One region of the Candidatus Villigracilis saccharophilus genome, then DNA from elsewhere that is predicted to be linked to it. Evidence: riboswitches for the same ligand, from Rfam matches in the RefSeq annotation. Region 1 holds a riboswitch; each other region holds the start of a gene.
What was found. A riboswitch is a leader RNA that binds a small molecule or an ion and turns the genes downstream of it on or off. The one in region 1 is predicted to bind S-adenosylmethionine.

Region 1 (5,468 bases):
GAATCATTGATCCTGCCGGTATTGGGCGCGGAGAATGCTCCCAACCTGATCGCTTTTCTGGAACAGCAGGATGTTATTTTTGAGGCCGCTCCTGCTGACCCTGAAGCGGCGGTGATCGCCGGGGATATCAATGTGGCATTGATCATTCCCGAAAATTACAGCGAGGAGTTTTCTGCAGGTGAAACGGCCAAAGTTCAGCTTGTCTTTGACAGTACGCGCCAGTCTGCAATGGTGGATATTAATCGCGCACAGAACCTGCTCGAAGGGTATGGTGATTACATCGGATTACTACGATTGAGTTTGCGCGGCGTTAGCCCGGAGGTAATGCGTGCGGTGCAGGTTGAGGAAGTGGACACAGCCACGCCGCAAAGTCAGGCGTTGATCTTTCTTTCCATGCTGCCATACTTTATCATCTTTGCGATCTTCAATGGCGCATCGCCGGTCATTACCGACGCCACAGCAGGGGAGCGGGAACGCGGCTCTCTTGAACCGTTGTTGATCAATCCATTACCGCGCGGTTGGATCGCCATTGGCAAGATGCTTTCCGCCATGCCGTTCGCCACATTCAACCTGATCATTACGCTCGTCGGGTTTGCCACCATATTCCGCATTCTGCCCATGGAGGAATTGCTTGGCGTTCAAATTGGATTTGATATTAGTGCGCTACTAGCTGTATTTCTGATCTGTCTGCCGATTGTTTTCCTTGCGTGTGCCATCCAGACTTTGATCGCGTCTTTTGCAAAAACCACCAAGGAAGCCGGGACATACCTGCCGTTCATCGGTTTGATTCCCTCCCTGCCGGGCTTGGCGCTGGCGTTTTTACCGGTCAAACCTGAACTGTGGACAATGCTTATCCCGACATTTGGTCAGCAGATTTTGATCAACCAGTTCCTGCGTTCCGAACCGATCTCTGGAGTGAACATCCTTGTGTCGGCTGTACTGACCATTGTTCTTTCGGCAGCCGTTACTTATGTTGCGATCAAACTTTACGAAGGTGAACGAATCATTACTGGAAAATAACACCCTTATCATTAAGATACAGGTCGCAGTTAAACTGCGACCTGTATCTTTTAAAAGTCTAGTCAGAACCAAAATTGAATAAAAATGTCACTAAAAGACTCTTGTTGATTATGCTTTCTTATATACGATTTCTATTTTGGAATTTCATTCGGGTCATAAGGCGTGGTTTGGTATACATAATAATTCAACCAGTTTGAATAGAGTAGATTCGCGTGCCCGCGCCAGCGGACATTGGGCGGCTGGGTGGGATCATTTTTGGGATAATAATTTTGCGGGACGTGAATGGGAAGTCCCTTGTTTATATCACGGTCATATTCGGCCTTGAGCGTGAGCGGATCATATTCAGAGTGACCAGTGATGAAGAGGTGACGCCCGTCTTGTGTGCCGACGATGTACACGCCCGCTTCATCTGATTCCGCGAGGATCTGTAATTGATTTATTTTCTCAATATCTTCGCGGCGGATCTCAGTGTGGCGGGAGTGCGGGGCGAGGAAAATGTCATCGAATCCACGCAGCAGGTTCTCGGTCGAGGAAAGGATGCGATGCTCATAGACGCCGAACATCTTGTGGGGCAGGTCATATTTGGGGATGCCATATTTGTGATACAGCGCGGCTTGCGCTCCCCAGCATATATAGAAATTTGATTCAACATTTGTCTCTGCCCAATCCAGGATCTGGGTCAGTTCATTCCAATAATCCACTTCTTCAAAAGGCATTTGCTCGATGGGCGCGCCTGTAATAATAAGACCATCGAACTTTTCATTTTTGATCTCATCGAATGTGACATAATGCTCCAGCAAATGATCGGCATCCGTGTTCTTGGATTCATGAGTCGCGGTATGGATCAATGTGATTTCCACTTGCAGCGCAGAGTTGGAAAGCAATCGCAATATCTGCGTTTCGGTCGCGATCTTGGTCGGCATGAGATTTAAGATCGCCACACGCAGGGCGCGGATGTCCTGATGCGCGGCACGATCTTCATCCATGATGAAGATATTCTCTTTTTCAAGAGTGGTTCGAGCGGGAAGGGTGGAAGGAATTTTTACGGGCATGAGGTTTGAAATGATGAATGGATATGAAGGATGAAATGCAGAATGCAGAATTTTTATTCCGCATTCTGCATTCTGCATTCTGACTTCTCGATCTACGCGTTAAGCGCCTGATCCAGATCCCACTTGATGTCTTCGAAGTCTTCGAGACCAATGCTCAAGCGGATGAAATCGGGGCTGACGCCAGCGGAGACTTGCTGTTCTTCGCTGAGCTGGCTGTGCGTGGTGGTGGCAGGGTGAATGGCGAGGCTGCGCGCATCACCGACGTTGGCGAGGTGGCTGAACAGTTGCAGGCTTTCGATGAACTTTCTGCCAGCTTCCGCGCCGCCCTTGATACCGAAGCCAAGGATCGCGCCTGCGCCCTTGGGAAGATACTTCTTGGCGCGAGCGTAATCGGGGTGGCTCTTGAGGCCAGGGTATTTGACCCAGCTGACTTTGGGATGAGCCTCAAGATATTCGGCAACGGCTTGCGCGTTCTGTACGTGACGGTCAATGCGCAGGTTGAGGGTTTCGAGTCCGAGCAGGGTCTGCCATGCATTGAAGGGAGATTGGCAGGCCCCGAGGTCGCGCAGAACTTGTACGCGCGCTTTGATCGCAAACGGGGGAAGTCCCGCGGCGGCGATGGAGGAATACACGAGGCCGTGATACGAAGGATCGGGCGTGTTGAAATTCTCGAACTTGCCGTTGCTCCAATCGTAGTTGCCGCCGTCCACGATGATGCCGCCGATGGATGTGCCGTTGCCTGTGATGAACTTGGTGGTCGAGTGGGTGATGACGTGCGCGCCCCATTCAAACGGGCGGAAAAGATACGGCGTGGCAAAGGTGTTATCGATGAACAGGATCAGTTTGTGCTTGTTCGCGATCTCGGATACTTCTTCAAACGGGAAGACGGAGATATCGGGGTTGCCGAGAGTCTCACCGTAAATAATTTTCGTGTTCGGCTGAATGGCCGCTTCAAAATTCTTCGGGTCGCTTGGGTCAACAAAAGTGACATTGATCCCCAGCTTGGGCAGGGTGTAGGCGAACTGGTTGTACGTGCCGCCATACAAACGGGATGACGAAACGATATGGTCGCCTGCGCTGCACAACGTGAAAATTGCCTGTGCCTGCGCGGCATGCCCAGAGCTTGCAGCCAGAGCGGCAACGCCGCCTTCGAGTGCTGCAATGCGCTGTTCAAGCACATCGGTGGTCGGGTTCATCAAGCGGGTGTAAATATTTCCCAGCTCTTTGAGCGCGAACAAATTCGCGGCGTGTTCGGTGTTCTTGAACTGATAGCTCGTTGTTTGATACAACGGCACGGCGCGGCTGCCAGTGGTGGCATCTGGTGAATAGCCCGCGTGTAACTGGCGGGTGGCGAAACCTAACTTGCGATCTTTGATTGTGGACATATTAAGTTTTCTCCTCTTGAATAATGTTTACCCGCCCTTCAGAAGAGTTATTATTATCCCCGTTAGGGGAAAAAAATAACCTCTTCTGAAAGTACAAGAAGAGGTATACGTCTATACCGTCCTCTCATCTTCCAGATACGAATGACTTGTGTCATTCCTATTTGCCGAATTTGGCACCATAACTCATAAAATGGTTTGGTTGCCGAAGCTTCAAAGGGTCGGTCCCTCAGCTTCTCTGGATAAGAGCGAATATTTAATTTCGCGGTTTATATCATGCGGCTTATGATTGTGTCAAGGGTTTGGACAATTTTAGTCTGAATTGATTATAAAAGATTTTCGTTCACAAGCAACTCTGCATTGTATATGGATGCGCCTGCTGCGCCGCGGATCGTGTTATGCGAAAGCACAACGAATTTAAGATCGAGGATTGGATCACGCCTCACGCGGCCGACTACTGTCGTCATGCCTTTACCTGTTAATCGGTCGAGTCTTGGCTGGGGACGGTCCGCCTCATCCTTAACCTCGATCACTGGTTTGGGCGTCGAAGGCAGATTCTGCGCTGACGGTTTTGCAGCGTAATCGCGCAATGCCTGAATTGCAACTTCAGGTTCAACGGGCTTGTCCAAAGCCACACTTGCACAGACGGTGTGACCATCGATCACTGCCACGCGATTGGTGTGCGCGCTGAATTGGATGTCTGCCATATCAATTTTGCTTTCGTTGAATTTGCCCAACATCTTGCGCGGCTCCCATTCCACTTTTTCTTCCTCGCCGCCATTGCCCACGTTGGGGATGACATTATCCATGATGTCGAGCGATGGCACGCCAGGGTAGCCCGCGCCCGAAAGCGCCTGCAAGGAGACCATGAATACTTTCTTCACACCGAAGGCCTCATCCAATGCTTTGAGTGCGATCGTGAGTCCTGTGCTTGTGCAGTTGGGGTTCGTGACAATGCATCCGCTCCAACCGTGATTCTTGCGCTGTTGCTTCACCAGTTGAATATGCTCCGCGTTGATCTCGGGTAATAGCAACGGCACATCCTCTCCGCGCCGATAAGAAGATGCGTTCGAACAGACCGCCGCGCCTGCTTTTGCGAAGGCAGGTTCGAGCTCATTCGCGATTTCCGTGTGTAAAGCTGAGAAAACAATTCTCGCCTGCACCGCATCTGTGGATGCTGGCACAACGATCATATCCCGCGCATATGCAGGCATTGGGTCATCCAACACCCAGCGCGCGGCTTTGGAATACGGCTGCCCAACGGAACGGTCAGATGCTGCCAATGCAACCACTTTGAACCAGGGATGATTATCTAACAACGAAATAAAACGTTGGCCGACAGAGCCTGTCGCGCCGAGAACTGCTACGGGGATTTGAGACATAATATTTCTCCTTAAATTATGGATTTCGTTGGTAGGGGCGGCCCCCCCCTACGGGTTATTTCACGATCAACTCATGCAATGACCGTACCGCCAGCTCAGTATCTGTAGCGGCGACGACCATACTGATGGATACTTCCGATGAACCCTGCGCGATTGCTAAAACATTCGCTTTGTTATTGCCGAGCTGAGTAAAGACCTGTCCAGCAACACCGGGCGTGTGCCGCATTCCCACACCGACCACTGTGATGATCGAAACATCTTCCGTCATCCAGACGCGGTCAATATCTTCATCTTCGATCTCACTGGCAAAGACAGCCTGCAAAGCATTGAGCACGGATGCGGCGGATTCGGATGGCACTGCAAAACAAATGGACTGTTCTGATGAGGCCTGTGTAATTAGCGGCACGCTGGTTTTTGTGGACGCTACCGCGCCAAACGCGCGCGCCGCCACACCAGGTACGCCCAGCATACCACGCCCTTCGATCGTCACCAGCCTTTGGTTGCGGATGGCGGTCACAGCTTTGACAACCTGACCGTTGCGGGCTTTTGAATCAGAAGGCGCATTTGCTATTAACCGCGTACCAGGATGCGATGGATTGAATGTGTTGCAGATGCGGAGTCCAATGCCAGCG
Region 2 (5,468 bases), on a different contig from region 1:
GAGACGTAAAAGGATATTTTTTTCCTGATCAGTCAATGGGTCAGTCATGACGTCCTCCAAAAGTAGAGCCTAAAGGTTTTGAAAACCTTTAGGCTCTTATAAACTATAACTCAGACAATCCCCAATATTTTCGGTTGTGATATATCAACGGCAATGCATGGTCGTAACCGCGAGCCGCGAGCACTTCTGCGATGAAGAGCGTATTCATACCCGCGTCAAATGTATCAACGACACGGCAATCCAGCCACGCCGCCCCGCCAACGATCAGGGGCGATCCTGTGACCAGAGTTTCGGTCTGAAGCCCCGCAAACCGGTCTTCGATTTCCATGCGCCCCGCAAATAGATCGGAAATTTTAGCTTGCTCGGTAGAAAGCATAGTCAACCCGAACGCGCGCGAACTGCTGATAAATTCATGCGTGCGAGCTGTTTTTTGCAAAGAGATCGTGACCAGAGCCGGGTCAAGTGAAATGGATGTGAATGAGTTCACGGTCATTCCGTGCCGAACGCCTTCGTGTACAGCGGTCACAATAGTAACGCCGGCAGACCAGGCACGCATGGCCGCGCGTAAGTTTTCAGGATCAAGGGTCATAACCAATTGGTTCTCCATAATGAATTCATGATAATTGTCAGAATGGCAAGCGTCAAGTCAAAAATGCGTAAGAGGTGTGTAAATATTTTTTGCAGTCTTAAATCCATTTCATAATCGCATGGTAGACTCTTAAACATGTCAAAACGCACCAAAACCATCATCATTGCGCTGACAGGGATGCTTGTTCTCGCCTTTGGGATCTATCAGATCCCCAGAGTGAATGAAGCCATCGTGTGGCGCATTGAAAAATTTTCACTCTACGCAAAGAACACCATCAACCCGCCTGGTCCTGTACCAACTGCGCTGCCTGTCACCCCGCAGCCGACAGCATCATTAACGATCCCCACATCAACCGTCGTTGCAGATATTTCAGCGACTGCAACCGCAACACTCCCGCCCCTGCCTGAGCAGGCATCCATCCCATCGCCTGAATATGAAAAGCAAACTCCCAATAATTGCGGTCCCGCCACACTCTCGATGGCGCTGCACATGTACGGTTGGGAGGGAACGCAGGCGGATATTGCCGCTTTCATCAAACCAGTCACAGGCGACCGCAATGTCAACCCCGAAGAACTGCGCTATTATGTCCGCACCCAGGCAGGTTGGTTGAATCTTGAATATCGCGTGGGCGGAAATATCGAGACGCTCAAGCGTTTGATCGCCGCAAATTATCCGGTCATTGTGGAAAGTGTCACCTCTCTTGACCCCAACGACGCGCTTGGTCCCACCGATGACCTGTGGGCGGCGCATTACCTTTTGCTGACAGGTTATGACGACAGCGCTCAATCTTTTACCATTCAAGATTCATATCATGGCGCAGATCTGAAGATCACATACTCCCAACTCGAAGAGGAATGGAAGCCGTTCAATAATTTATATCTGGTGATGTATTTCCCAGAATTTGAAGAGGAGATGAAGGCCCTGCTCGCATCCAACTGGGACCCAAACCTGAATCGGAAAAACACATTAGCCGCCTCCCAGGCAGACTCAGCCAAAAACCCAACCGATGCATTCGCCTGGTTCAACGTCGGCAGTAATCTTGTTTATTTTGACCGTTACGAGGAAGCCGCGCTGGCTTACGACCAGGCGCGTGAGATCGGTGTCCCATTGCGAATGTTCCGTTATCAATTCGGCCCATTTCTGGCATACTTCCATTCGGGCAGAAACGATGATCTGCTGGTGCTGACAGATTATGCGCGCGGTGTTACTGAAATGTCCGAGGAGACCTGGCTATGGTACGGCTATGGACTCTATCGCAAGGGGGATAATGCCGGCGCGCTCAAAGCGTGGCAAAAAGCAGACAGCATCAACCCCAATTTTTTGAAGATCAGGCTAAAAACGCCATCAATTTGATCCAATAAAATATGAAAAAAATGATCCTTGCTCTTTCCGTTTTTATGCTGGCGGCTTGTCAGAGTGCAAACGAGCCTGTTGCAACAATTACACTTCCAGAAACATTGATTCCAACTGAAGTTCCCATAACAGCCACGCCAGTCTCAACACAAACACCACAGCCTGCAGCCACATCTGAAACGGTGAAGATATCATCCATGGATGGCATGACACAGATCTTTATCCCAACTGGGACGGTTTACATGGGCGGACTGGATGTTTTACGTGACAGTGATGAAATCCCAGCCCACGAGGTAATGATCGACGCGTACTGGATCGATCAAGTGGAAGTGACCAACGGCATGTATAACCTGTGTGTGAGGCGGGCGATTGCAGACCGCCAGTCAAAAACAGCTCGGACAATCGCCTCGATTATTTTGGCAATCCTGAATTTCGAGATTACCCAGTTGTGCACATCAGCTGGATGGATGCAAATTTATATTGTCAATGGGCGGAGCGGCATCTCCCCACCGAAGCGGAATGGGAACGGGCCGCGCGCGGCGATGATATGCGGACATATCCGTGGGGCGATGAGCCCCCAAATGCAAATTTAACCAATTCAGAGAATTCAGTTGGAGATACCACCCGTGTAGGTTCCTATGCCGATGGGGCGAGCCCCTTCGGCGCGCTGGATATGGCTGGCAATGTTTGGGAGTGGGTCGCAGATTATTACAAACCCACATATTACGAAGTGTCGCCGAGTGCAAATCCCGTTGGACCAGAGAATACCTCTGGCACTAATTTCCGCGTGATCCGCGGCGGAGCGTTCCAGGATACGCACTTAAATTTACGCCTCTCAAACCGTGGCTATGAAGTGGGGCCAGATCCATTCGCATTACCTCCGAATGAAACCTATTACGGCCGCAGTTCGGCGAAGATCGGATTCAGATGCGCGGATGCTCATTGAGCGGGGGCAACCAACTGTTAAGGAGTGAAGCGAAACATTTAATCATCTTGATTTTTTCCCTGTTTAACTTTACTCAATAACTTAGCTATGGTATTATCCCAACACAAATCAATAGCCCTAATACGGCGCTCTTATCCAGAGAGACGGAGGGAACGGCCCTGCGATGTCTCGACAACCAGTCAGCGAAAGTTGAATATGGTGCCAAATCCGACAGATAGTTTTCTGGGAGATGAGAGGGTATACACATTTCTTGATCAATTGCCCTTTCACGTTGAAAGGGCAATTCTATTTATAAGGAGAACAAAAAATGAGCAATACTTTTATGTCTTCACCCAGCCTGATGTTCACATCAGAATCGGTGACGGAAGGGCATCCTGACAAGATCTGCGATCAGATCTCGGATGCCGTTTTGGATGCCTGCCTCGAACAGGACAACATGTCCCGCGTTGCTTGCGAGACAGCAGTCAAGACAGGTTTCGTGGCATTATTGGGCGAGATCACAACCAATGCGTATGTTAATTTCGACGAACTTGTTCGCAAAGTTGTAAACGAGATCGGCTACGACAGCAGCGACAAAGGTTTTGACGGCAACACCTGCGCGGTTCTTTCAGCCGTGGCGAGCCAGAGCGCGGATATTGCGCTGGGTGTTGACCACGCAATGGAAGATAAAAGCGGCGAAATGAAAGATGTTGGCATTGAACATGTCGGCGCAGGCGACCAGGGTATGATGTTCGGTTTCGCATGCAATGAGACAAGCACCCTCATGCCCATGCCCATCTATATGGCGCACAAATTATCCCGCCGCCTGAGCGAACTCCGCAAAGACGGCACACTCCCCTGGCTGCGCCCCGATGGCAAGAGTCAGGTCACTGTGGAATATTCCCAGGGCAAACCAAAGCGCATTGATACTGTTCTTATCTCAACACAACACGCGCCTGAAATCTCTCACGCCGAGATCGTTGAAATGGTAAGCGAGCATATCATTTACCCAACCCTGCCGGAAGGTTTGGTTGACAAGAATTTGAAGATATTCGTAAATCCTACCGGGCGTTTCGTCATCGGCGGACCCATGGGGGACGCCGGTGTGACAGGACGCAAGATCATTGTGGATACTTATGGCGGCATGGGGCGTCATGGCGGCGGCGCATTCTCCGGAAAAGATCCCACGAAGGTGGACCGCTCTGCCGCGTATGCTGCGCGCTATGTAGCCAAGAACATTGTCGCCGCCGGTCTTGCCGACCGCGTGGAAGTACAGGTGGCTTACGCGATCGGCGTAGCTCACCCGCTTTCAGTTAATGTTGAGACTTTTGGCACAGCCAGGATCGCAGACGAAAAGATCTCAGCACTCGTCAGTGAATATTTCGATTTGCGCCCCGGCGCGATCATCCGCGACCTTGACCTGCGCCGACCGATCTATCGCAAGACCGCCGCTTATGGTCACTTTGGCCGCGACGATATTGAATTCCCCTGGGAAAAGACGGACAAGGCTGAAGTGTTAAGAAAAGCCGCAGGGTTGTAATTTTGTAACAAACATGGATATAAAAAGCGTCTCCGAGAAATCAGAGACGCTTTTTGATCTAATTCAACTTAAGGTACCTGTTTAAAACTTACCATCATAAACACGCCCGACATTCATCATGGAAGCGCATCCCAATTGCCCGCGATGGGCATATCACCGGGATTCCCCAATGCGAAGACAATATCCGCGAAGCCGATCGTGTTGCTGTTGCGCAGCAGGAACTGCGCGTTACGATAGACGCCGATCGTATCGATCCCATCATTATTCCAATCACCGGTGACCGGCATATCGCCAGACAAGCCATAGTTGATATTGATGTCTGCAAAGCCTGAGGTATTGAGGTTCTTCAGGAAGATCACGCCATTGCTTGGACGGAATACCCCGGTGGTGTCTGCGCCGTCGCCATTCCAATCTCCTGCAATGCCCACATCGCCAGGATTTCCAAGGTAAAAACTAATATCCTCTGCTCCCGCGGAATTACTATTGCGCAGCAGGAACAAACCATTGCGATAAACACCGATGGTGTCCACCCCATTTCCATCCCAGTCTCCGGCGACCGGCTGATCCCCAGGCTGCCCGAAAGCGAACACGATATCGGCAAAGCCGAGGGTATTGGAATTCCGCAGGTAGAAGGAGCCGTTGCGATAGATACCGATCGTATCTATGCCATCGCCGTTCCAATCACCAGTGACGGGGTAATCCCCACCCAGTCCATAGTTGATGGCGACATCTGCAAACCCTGTCGTGTTTGAATTCTTCAAATACAAGAGTCCGTTACCCGGGCGGAAGACCCCGGTCGTATCCCGCATGAGAGGCCCCTCGCTTGTCACCAGCCCTGCTGTGTCCACCGCTTCAAAATTATTCCCAGTGACCACATCCAACTCGTGCAGCATATCATTGTTCCAGCTTTCGCTTGGCGCGCCGCTTACATACCAGGGAGAGCCATTATCTGCCAGGACGATCCCATAAGTTTTCATGGCCTGCAAAATAATCCGCGCTTGCGGGGAGAATCCGCTGATATTGTAATCAGCCTTTAGACGAAAGCGCGCACCAAACGGGAC
Region 3 (5,468 bases), on a different contig from region 1:
TGGTGCCGCACCCAGGCGGGTGACTGCTTCAAGGTCCGTGCCAGTTGCGTGAGGGTGGCGGGAGTCGCCATCAACAAACGCAAAATATCCATGCGGCGGGAATCCGCAAGGAGTTTGATTTTGTCAAAGGACTGAACAGTTTGAACAGTTTTCATTTCTGTCTGACAATTAAGGAGAAACTTATTTGAGAGTCTATCATGCCTGCAAAGTATTCGTCAACTTCTCCGTGATAAAATCCCAAACTAATATCGTCTGATGGAGAACATCATGAAGCCCCGGATTCTCGTTTTTCTTATTGGTATCCTTTCCCTTGTTCTTTCGGCCTGCCAGCCTGCCTCCGCTGGTGGAAATATATCCTTCATGGTTTTGGCGACCCGGCTGAGTTGTCTGCTTATCAAAAATTGGTGGATTCGTTCAAACAAACGCATCCTGAACTTCAAGTGGAGTTGATCCAGATCCCCGGGCAGAGTGATTACCGCAAGCGTCTGGCCGCAGATATTGCGGCGGGCGACCCCGCGGATGTATTGCTGATCAACTATCGCAGATTTGCGACCTTTGCCAATGCCGGCGCTTTGGAACCGCTGGGCGGGTATTTGGAAAACTCAAAGCTGATCAAAGAGGCGGACTTCTATCCTCAAGCAATGCAGGCTTTCAAGTGGCAGGATGAGTTGATGTGCATCCCGCAAAATATTTCCAGCCTGGTTGTGTATTACAACAAGGATCTATTCGATCAGGCTGGCGTCGCTTACCCGGTCAATGGCTGGACATGGGATGATTTCACCGCTGCCGCGCAAGCCCTGACCATAGACTCCAACAGCGACGGCCAAACTGACCAGTTCGGAGCAGGCCTCGCTCCGGAGTTGATCCGCATCGCGCCGTTCATCTGGCAGGCGGGCGGCGAAGTCGTGGATGATGAATCCAATCCGCAGGCTCTTACGCTTGCGACTGCCGAAGCCCTGCATGCCGCGGACTTTTTCTTCAGCCTGCAAACCAAATATCACGTTGTTCCAAACCTTGAGCAGGAAACCTCGCAGGACAGCGAGTCGCGTTTTATCAATGGACAACTTGCGATGTTCTTCAACAGCCGCCGCGGTGTGCCAACCTATCGCAGATCTGCCGCTTTCGATTGGGATGTTGCTCCGCTTCCGCAGGATCGGGAAAAGGCGACCATCCTGCACGCGGACGCCTACTGTATGCCCAGCGCTTCTAAAAGCAAAAATGCCGCCTGGACTTTTATAGAATTTGCAAATTCACCCGAGGGGCAGGCCATCGTGGCTGAGTCTGGACGTACTGTGCCTTCGCTGATCTCGGTCGCGAATTCAGCCGCCTTTCTTGATCCGAATTCCAAACCAGCCAGCAGTCAGGTTTTTCTCGACGAGATTCCATATATCCGCGCATTTCCCATTCATCCCAATTGGGCCGAAGTCGAAGAGATCGCCGACAATGAAATTTCACTGGGCTTCTACGGCCAGGTCCCGTATTACGATGCCATGTCGAGAGTGGCCAATATGACACAAGAAAGCCTGATCGGGAAATGAGTTGATCCGTTCACGCCGCGCCCGCCTGACAGCTTTTCTTACTCCCTATCTGCTGGGAACATTGCTCCTGATCGTGTTTCCGGCGAGCCTGACTTTCTATATCGCGTTCATGCGCTATGACGGGGTTTCCAGCCCGGTCTTTGTCGGCTGGCAAAATTTCCAATTCCTGTATAACGAACCGCTTTTCAAACTTGCCTTCGCCAACTCGATGATCTTCACGGCCTGGGCTGTGCCGCTGCGCATCCTTGGCGCGCTGATTGTTGCAATGCTGTACAACCATCAACGCCGCGGCAGCGGACTGTATCGCGCGGCCGCGTATTTGCCAACCATCATCCCTGACACGGCTTACGCGCTGGCCTGGACCTGGATCCTGAATCCGCTTTATGGCCCGCTCAACGCTTCCCTGCGGACCCTGGGCCTGCCAGCCCCGCTTTGGCTGGCTGATTCAGCCTGGGCATTTCCCGCCATCGTGCTCGTGTCCCTGCTTCAGATCGGCGAGGGATTTGTCGTTCTGCTCGCGGGACTGCGCCACGTGCCGCAGGTCTTATACGACTCAGCCCGCGTGGATGGAGCGGATCGCTTGCAAATGTTTTCATCCATCACGTTCCCTTTGCTGATTCCGTGGCTGGCGATCCTGACCGTGCGGGATGTGGTGCTTTCCTTCCAAAGCACGTTTACGCCTGCCTATATCATGACAGGCGGCGGGCCGTACTACTCCACTTTTTTCACGCCGTTGATGATCTATGAAACCGCATTTGACCGCCTGCTTTTTGGTCCAGCCGCCGCCATCACCCTCGTGGTTTTTATGTTCACGGTTTTCCTGGTTGTGCTCGTTTATCAATTCTTTGACAAATGGATAAGCGATGAAGAATAAGACCATGCTCTTTTTTTATCATCTACTCGCGCTGACGTTGACAACGATCTTTCTGCTGCCGTTGTTTTGGATGTTCAGCGCATCCCTGCGGCCCGCGGGCCTGCCTCCGTCATTCGGGCTGAATTGGCTTACCTCGCCGCTGACGCTGGGGAATTACACCCGCATCTTTGAGATTCTCCCATTCGCGCGCTACAGCTTCAATTCCCTCCTGGTTGCCTGCGCGGGAGTTCTGCTCACCCTGCTGACCGCTTCGTGGGCTGGGTTTGGCATGTCGTTACTTGGACGCAAAGACCGTCTGCGCTTGCTGTTATTTTCCGCCTTTCTGCAAATGATCCCATTTACTGCGTTATGGCTAAGCCGCTTTCTGCTCTTCGCAAAACTGGGCATTACCAACTCGTATTTTTCATTGATCGCACCCGCGTTGATGGGAACCAGTCCGATCTATATATTGCTCTTCTACTGGACCTTCCGCCGTACAGGCCGCGCCATTTTTGAGTCAGCGGAATTGGATGGAGCGAGTCTGTTGCAGGCTTGGTGGCAGGTCGCCATTCCGCTGGCGCGCCCTGCGCTGATCGCGGTTGGGCTGCTTTCATTCCTGTATTACTGGAATGACTTTATCAATCCGCTGTTGTATCTGCGTTCTCAAACGCTCTATACATTGCCAGTCGGTTTGCTTCAGCTTCAGGAAATGGATAAGACCAACTGGCCGCTCTTGATGGCCGCTTCAGTCGTTATCACTGTCCCTGCGCTGATTGTCTTTTCGGCTTTGCAGCGCGCGCTGCTATCGTGGAACAGCGAAGAAGTAATGAATTAATTTTTATTTGACATGCCCCATTCGCTATGTTATAAAACAAGAACAATCTTGTGATCTGTACTCATCCAGAGAGGTGGAGGGACCGACCCTTTGAAGCCTCGGCAACCGTTCAAGCGGTGCCAACTTCGGCAATTGATGTATTCAATTGGTAGATGAGAGTTGATGTGTTTTCACATTGCCTCTCAATTTGAGAGGCGTTTTGTTTAGTATGTCATTGCGAGGAGGGCGCTCTCCCCGCCCGAAGCAATCTCCACGCTATGTTGGAGATTGCTTCAGTCGCTCCGCTCCATCGCAATGACGAGAGGAATATATAATATGGAAATCGGCGAAACAATTTATGTAACAACGCGTGAAGAATTCCGCGAATGGCTGGAAAAGAATCACAAATTCAAAAAAGAGATCTGGTTGGTTCAATATAAAAAATTTACAGGCAAACCATCGATCCCATATGTGGATGCGGTGGAGGAAGCCATCTGCTTCGGCTGGATCGACGGCTTCGAAAAAGGCATGGACGATCAGCGCTACGCCAAACGCTTCACGCCGCGCAGACAAAAATCCCTGTGGACAGAGACCAACATCGAGCGCGCACGCAAAATGATGGAAGAAGGCAAAATGACCGAGGCGGGACGCGCAACTTTGCCAAAGGGTGTGAGTTTTTCTTACGGACTTCCCTGGGTAAAGTAATGAACTGTCCCGAATGCGGCGCGCCTGAAACTTTATGTCAAACGCGCTTTGATGAATTCCTCGTTCTGGAATTCACGGACGCAGGCTATGGCGCTGTCCATCACTTGACCGTCACTGCGTACATGATCCAGCACTCCAGCAAGTTGACTCGTGAAGGCTGGCTGCATGAACGAGAGTTATTGAGAGAATTTCTCGTGGAAAATAAGCCGCCCGCCTTCATCCGCAAGCAAAACAGGGATTTGGTGGACAGCGGCAAACGCACCTTCAAGATCAAATCGAGGGATGGATTGCCTGTTATCAATAAAACCACGTGGACAAAAACGATTCTCGATGTCCGCACCGAGAATGCGGAAGTCTATTGTGCGGATGTGTCCGTGTGGGCGAGGGCTGTGCTGGAAGAGGCGCAAGGATTGAAAATTTGAACTCCGAGTGTTGCAAAACGGAAATTGAAGCATGAATGGATATACTTGTAATATTTGCGGTCAATATCATGAAGGACTTCCTGTTAGTTATGGAAGCTCCGCACCTGCATTGGTTCTTTCTTTGCCCGAAAAGGAACAAAAGAGAAGAGTTTTATTGTCATCAGACCAATGTGAAGTTCGTGGAAAAAAACTCTTTGGTGAGAAATCCTATTTTGTTGTTGGTAATATTGATATACCAATTATTGGTTCACCTGAATTCTTTCGATGGACTGTTTGGGTCTCTCTTAGCAAAGACAACTATAAAAAGACAAGTAAATTATGGAACCAGATTGGCAGAGAAAAAGAGCCTTCATATTTTGGCTGGTTATCAACTTCATTACCTCATTCTTTGTACCCAGAGACTTTGAATTTGAGAACGAACGTGTGTACTCAACCTATAGGTGTGCGTCCGTTTGTTGAACTCGAACCCACCGACCACCCTTTAGCGATAGAACAAAGAAATGGAATTTCTTGGAAAAGGGTACAAGAGATTGCAGAACTGGTTTTACATTCGAAATAATCCAATTCATCTGTTGTAAAACAAAACAACGAAGGAAAAAATAAATCAATGACAAATCGCAAATACACAAACCGCCGTTACCTCGACGCCCTCGAAAAGAAAGTCCTTGTCTTCGATGGCGCAATGGGAACGAGCCTGCAATTACAAAATCTTACCGCCGAACATTTTGGCGGCGAACAATACAATGGATGTAACGACTATCTCGTCATCTCGTATCCCGAAGCCGTGGAAAAAGTCCATCGCTCCTTCCTCGAAGTCGGCGTGGATGTGCTTGAAACGGACACCTTCCGCTCAAACCGCCTGACGATGGCGGAATACAAATTGCAGGACCGCATCATCGAGATCAATGTTGCTGCGGCAAATCTCGCGCGCAAAGTTGCGGATGAATTCGCCGCGAAGACAGGTCAGCCGCGCTTCGTCGCTGGCTCCATCGGACCATCAGGCAAACTTCCCTCCACGAATGATCCCGAACTTTCCAATGTCAAATACGATGAACTCATCGATACCTTCCGCGAACAGGCTGTTGGATTAATTCAAGGCGGCGTGGATGTTCTTTTAATTGAAACCTCGCAAGACA

Region 2: another riboswitch for S-adenosylmethionine. It lies ahead of metK (methionine adenosyltransferase); the one in region 1 lies ahead of IPL17_RS12355 (O-acetylhomoserine aminocarboxypropyltransferase/cysteine synthase family protein).
Region 3: another riboswitch for S-adenosylmethionine. It lies ahead of IPL17_RS18215 (hypothetical protein); the one in region 1 lies ahead of IPL17_RS12355 (O-acetylhomoserine aminocarboxypropyltransferase/cysteine synthase family protein).

The regions. Positions count from the first base shown of each region.
Region 1 covers NZ_JADJSO010000035.1:72,957-78,424, reverse strand. Annotated here, with positions in the region: gene IPL17_RS12365 (ABC transporter permease) at 1-1,020, shown strand, start outside; gene metA (homoserine O-succinyltransferase) at 1,152-2,072, opposite strand; gene IPL17_RS12355 (O-acetylhomoserine aminocarboxypropyltransferase/cysteine synthase family protein) at 2,165-3,457, opposite strand; SAM riboswitch class I at 3,579-3,703, opposite strand; gene asd (aspartate-semialdehyde dehydrogenase) at 3,781-4,836, opposite strand; gene IPL17_RS12345 (aspartate kinase) at 4,892-5,468, opposite strand, start outside.
Region 2 covers NZ_JADJSO010000030.1:22,851-28,318, reverse strand. Annotated here, with positions in the region: gene amrA (AmmeMemoRadiSam system protein A) at 1-48, opposite strand, end outside; gene IPL17_RS11115 (flavin reductase family protein) at 104-589, opposite strand; gene IPL17_RS11110 (C39 family peptidase) at 725-1,942, shown strand; partial or broken gene IPL17_RS11105 (SUMF1/EgtB/PvdO family nonheme iron enzyme) at 1,954-2,304, shown strand; gene IPL17_RS11100 (SUMF1/EgtB/PvdO family nonheme iron enzyme) at 2,406-2,888, shown strand; SAM riboswitch class I at 3,017-3,124, shown strand; gene metK (methionine adenosyltransferase) at 3,196-4,407, shown strand; gene IPL17_RS11090 (hypothetical protein) at 4,524-5,468, opposite strand, start outside.
Region 3 covers NZ_JADJSO010000056.1:10,712-16,179, forward strand. Annotated here, with positions in the region: gene IPL17_RS18195 (substrate-binding domain-containing protein) at 1-155, opposite strand, end outside; gene IPL17_RS18200 (sugar ABC transporter substrate-binding protein) at 384-1,538, shown strand; gene IPL17_RS18205 (sugar ABC transporter permease) at 1,540-2,412, shown strand; gene IPL17_RS18210 (carbohydrate ABC transporter permease) at 2,402-3,226, shown strand; SAM riboswitch class I at 3,285-3,385, shown strand; gene IPL17_RS18215 (hypothetical protein) at 3,542-3,910, shown strand; gene IPL17_RS18220 (DUF5946 family protein) at 3,910-4,332, shown strand; gene IPL17_RS18225 (DUF2199 domain-containing protein) at 4,364-4,891, shown strand; gene IPL17_RS18230 (homocysteine S-methyltransferase family protein) at 4,940-5,468, shown strand, end outside.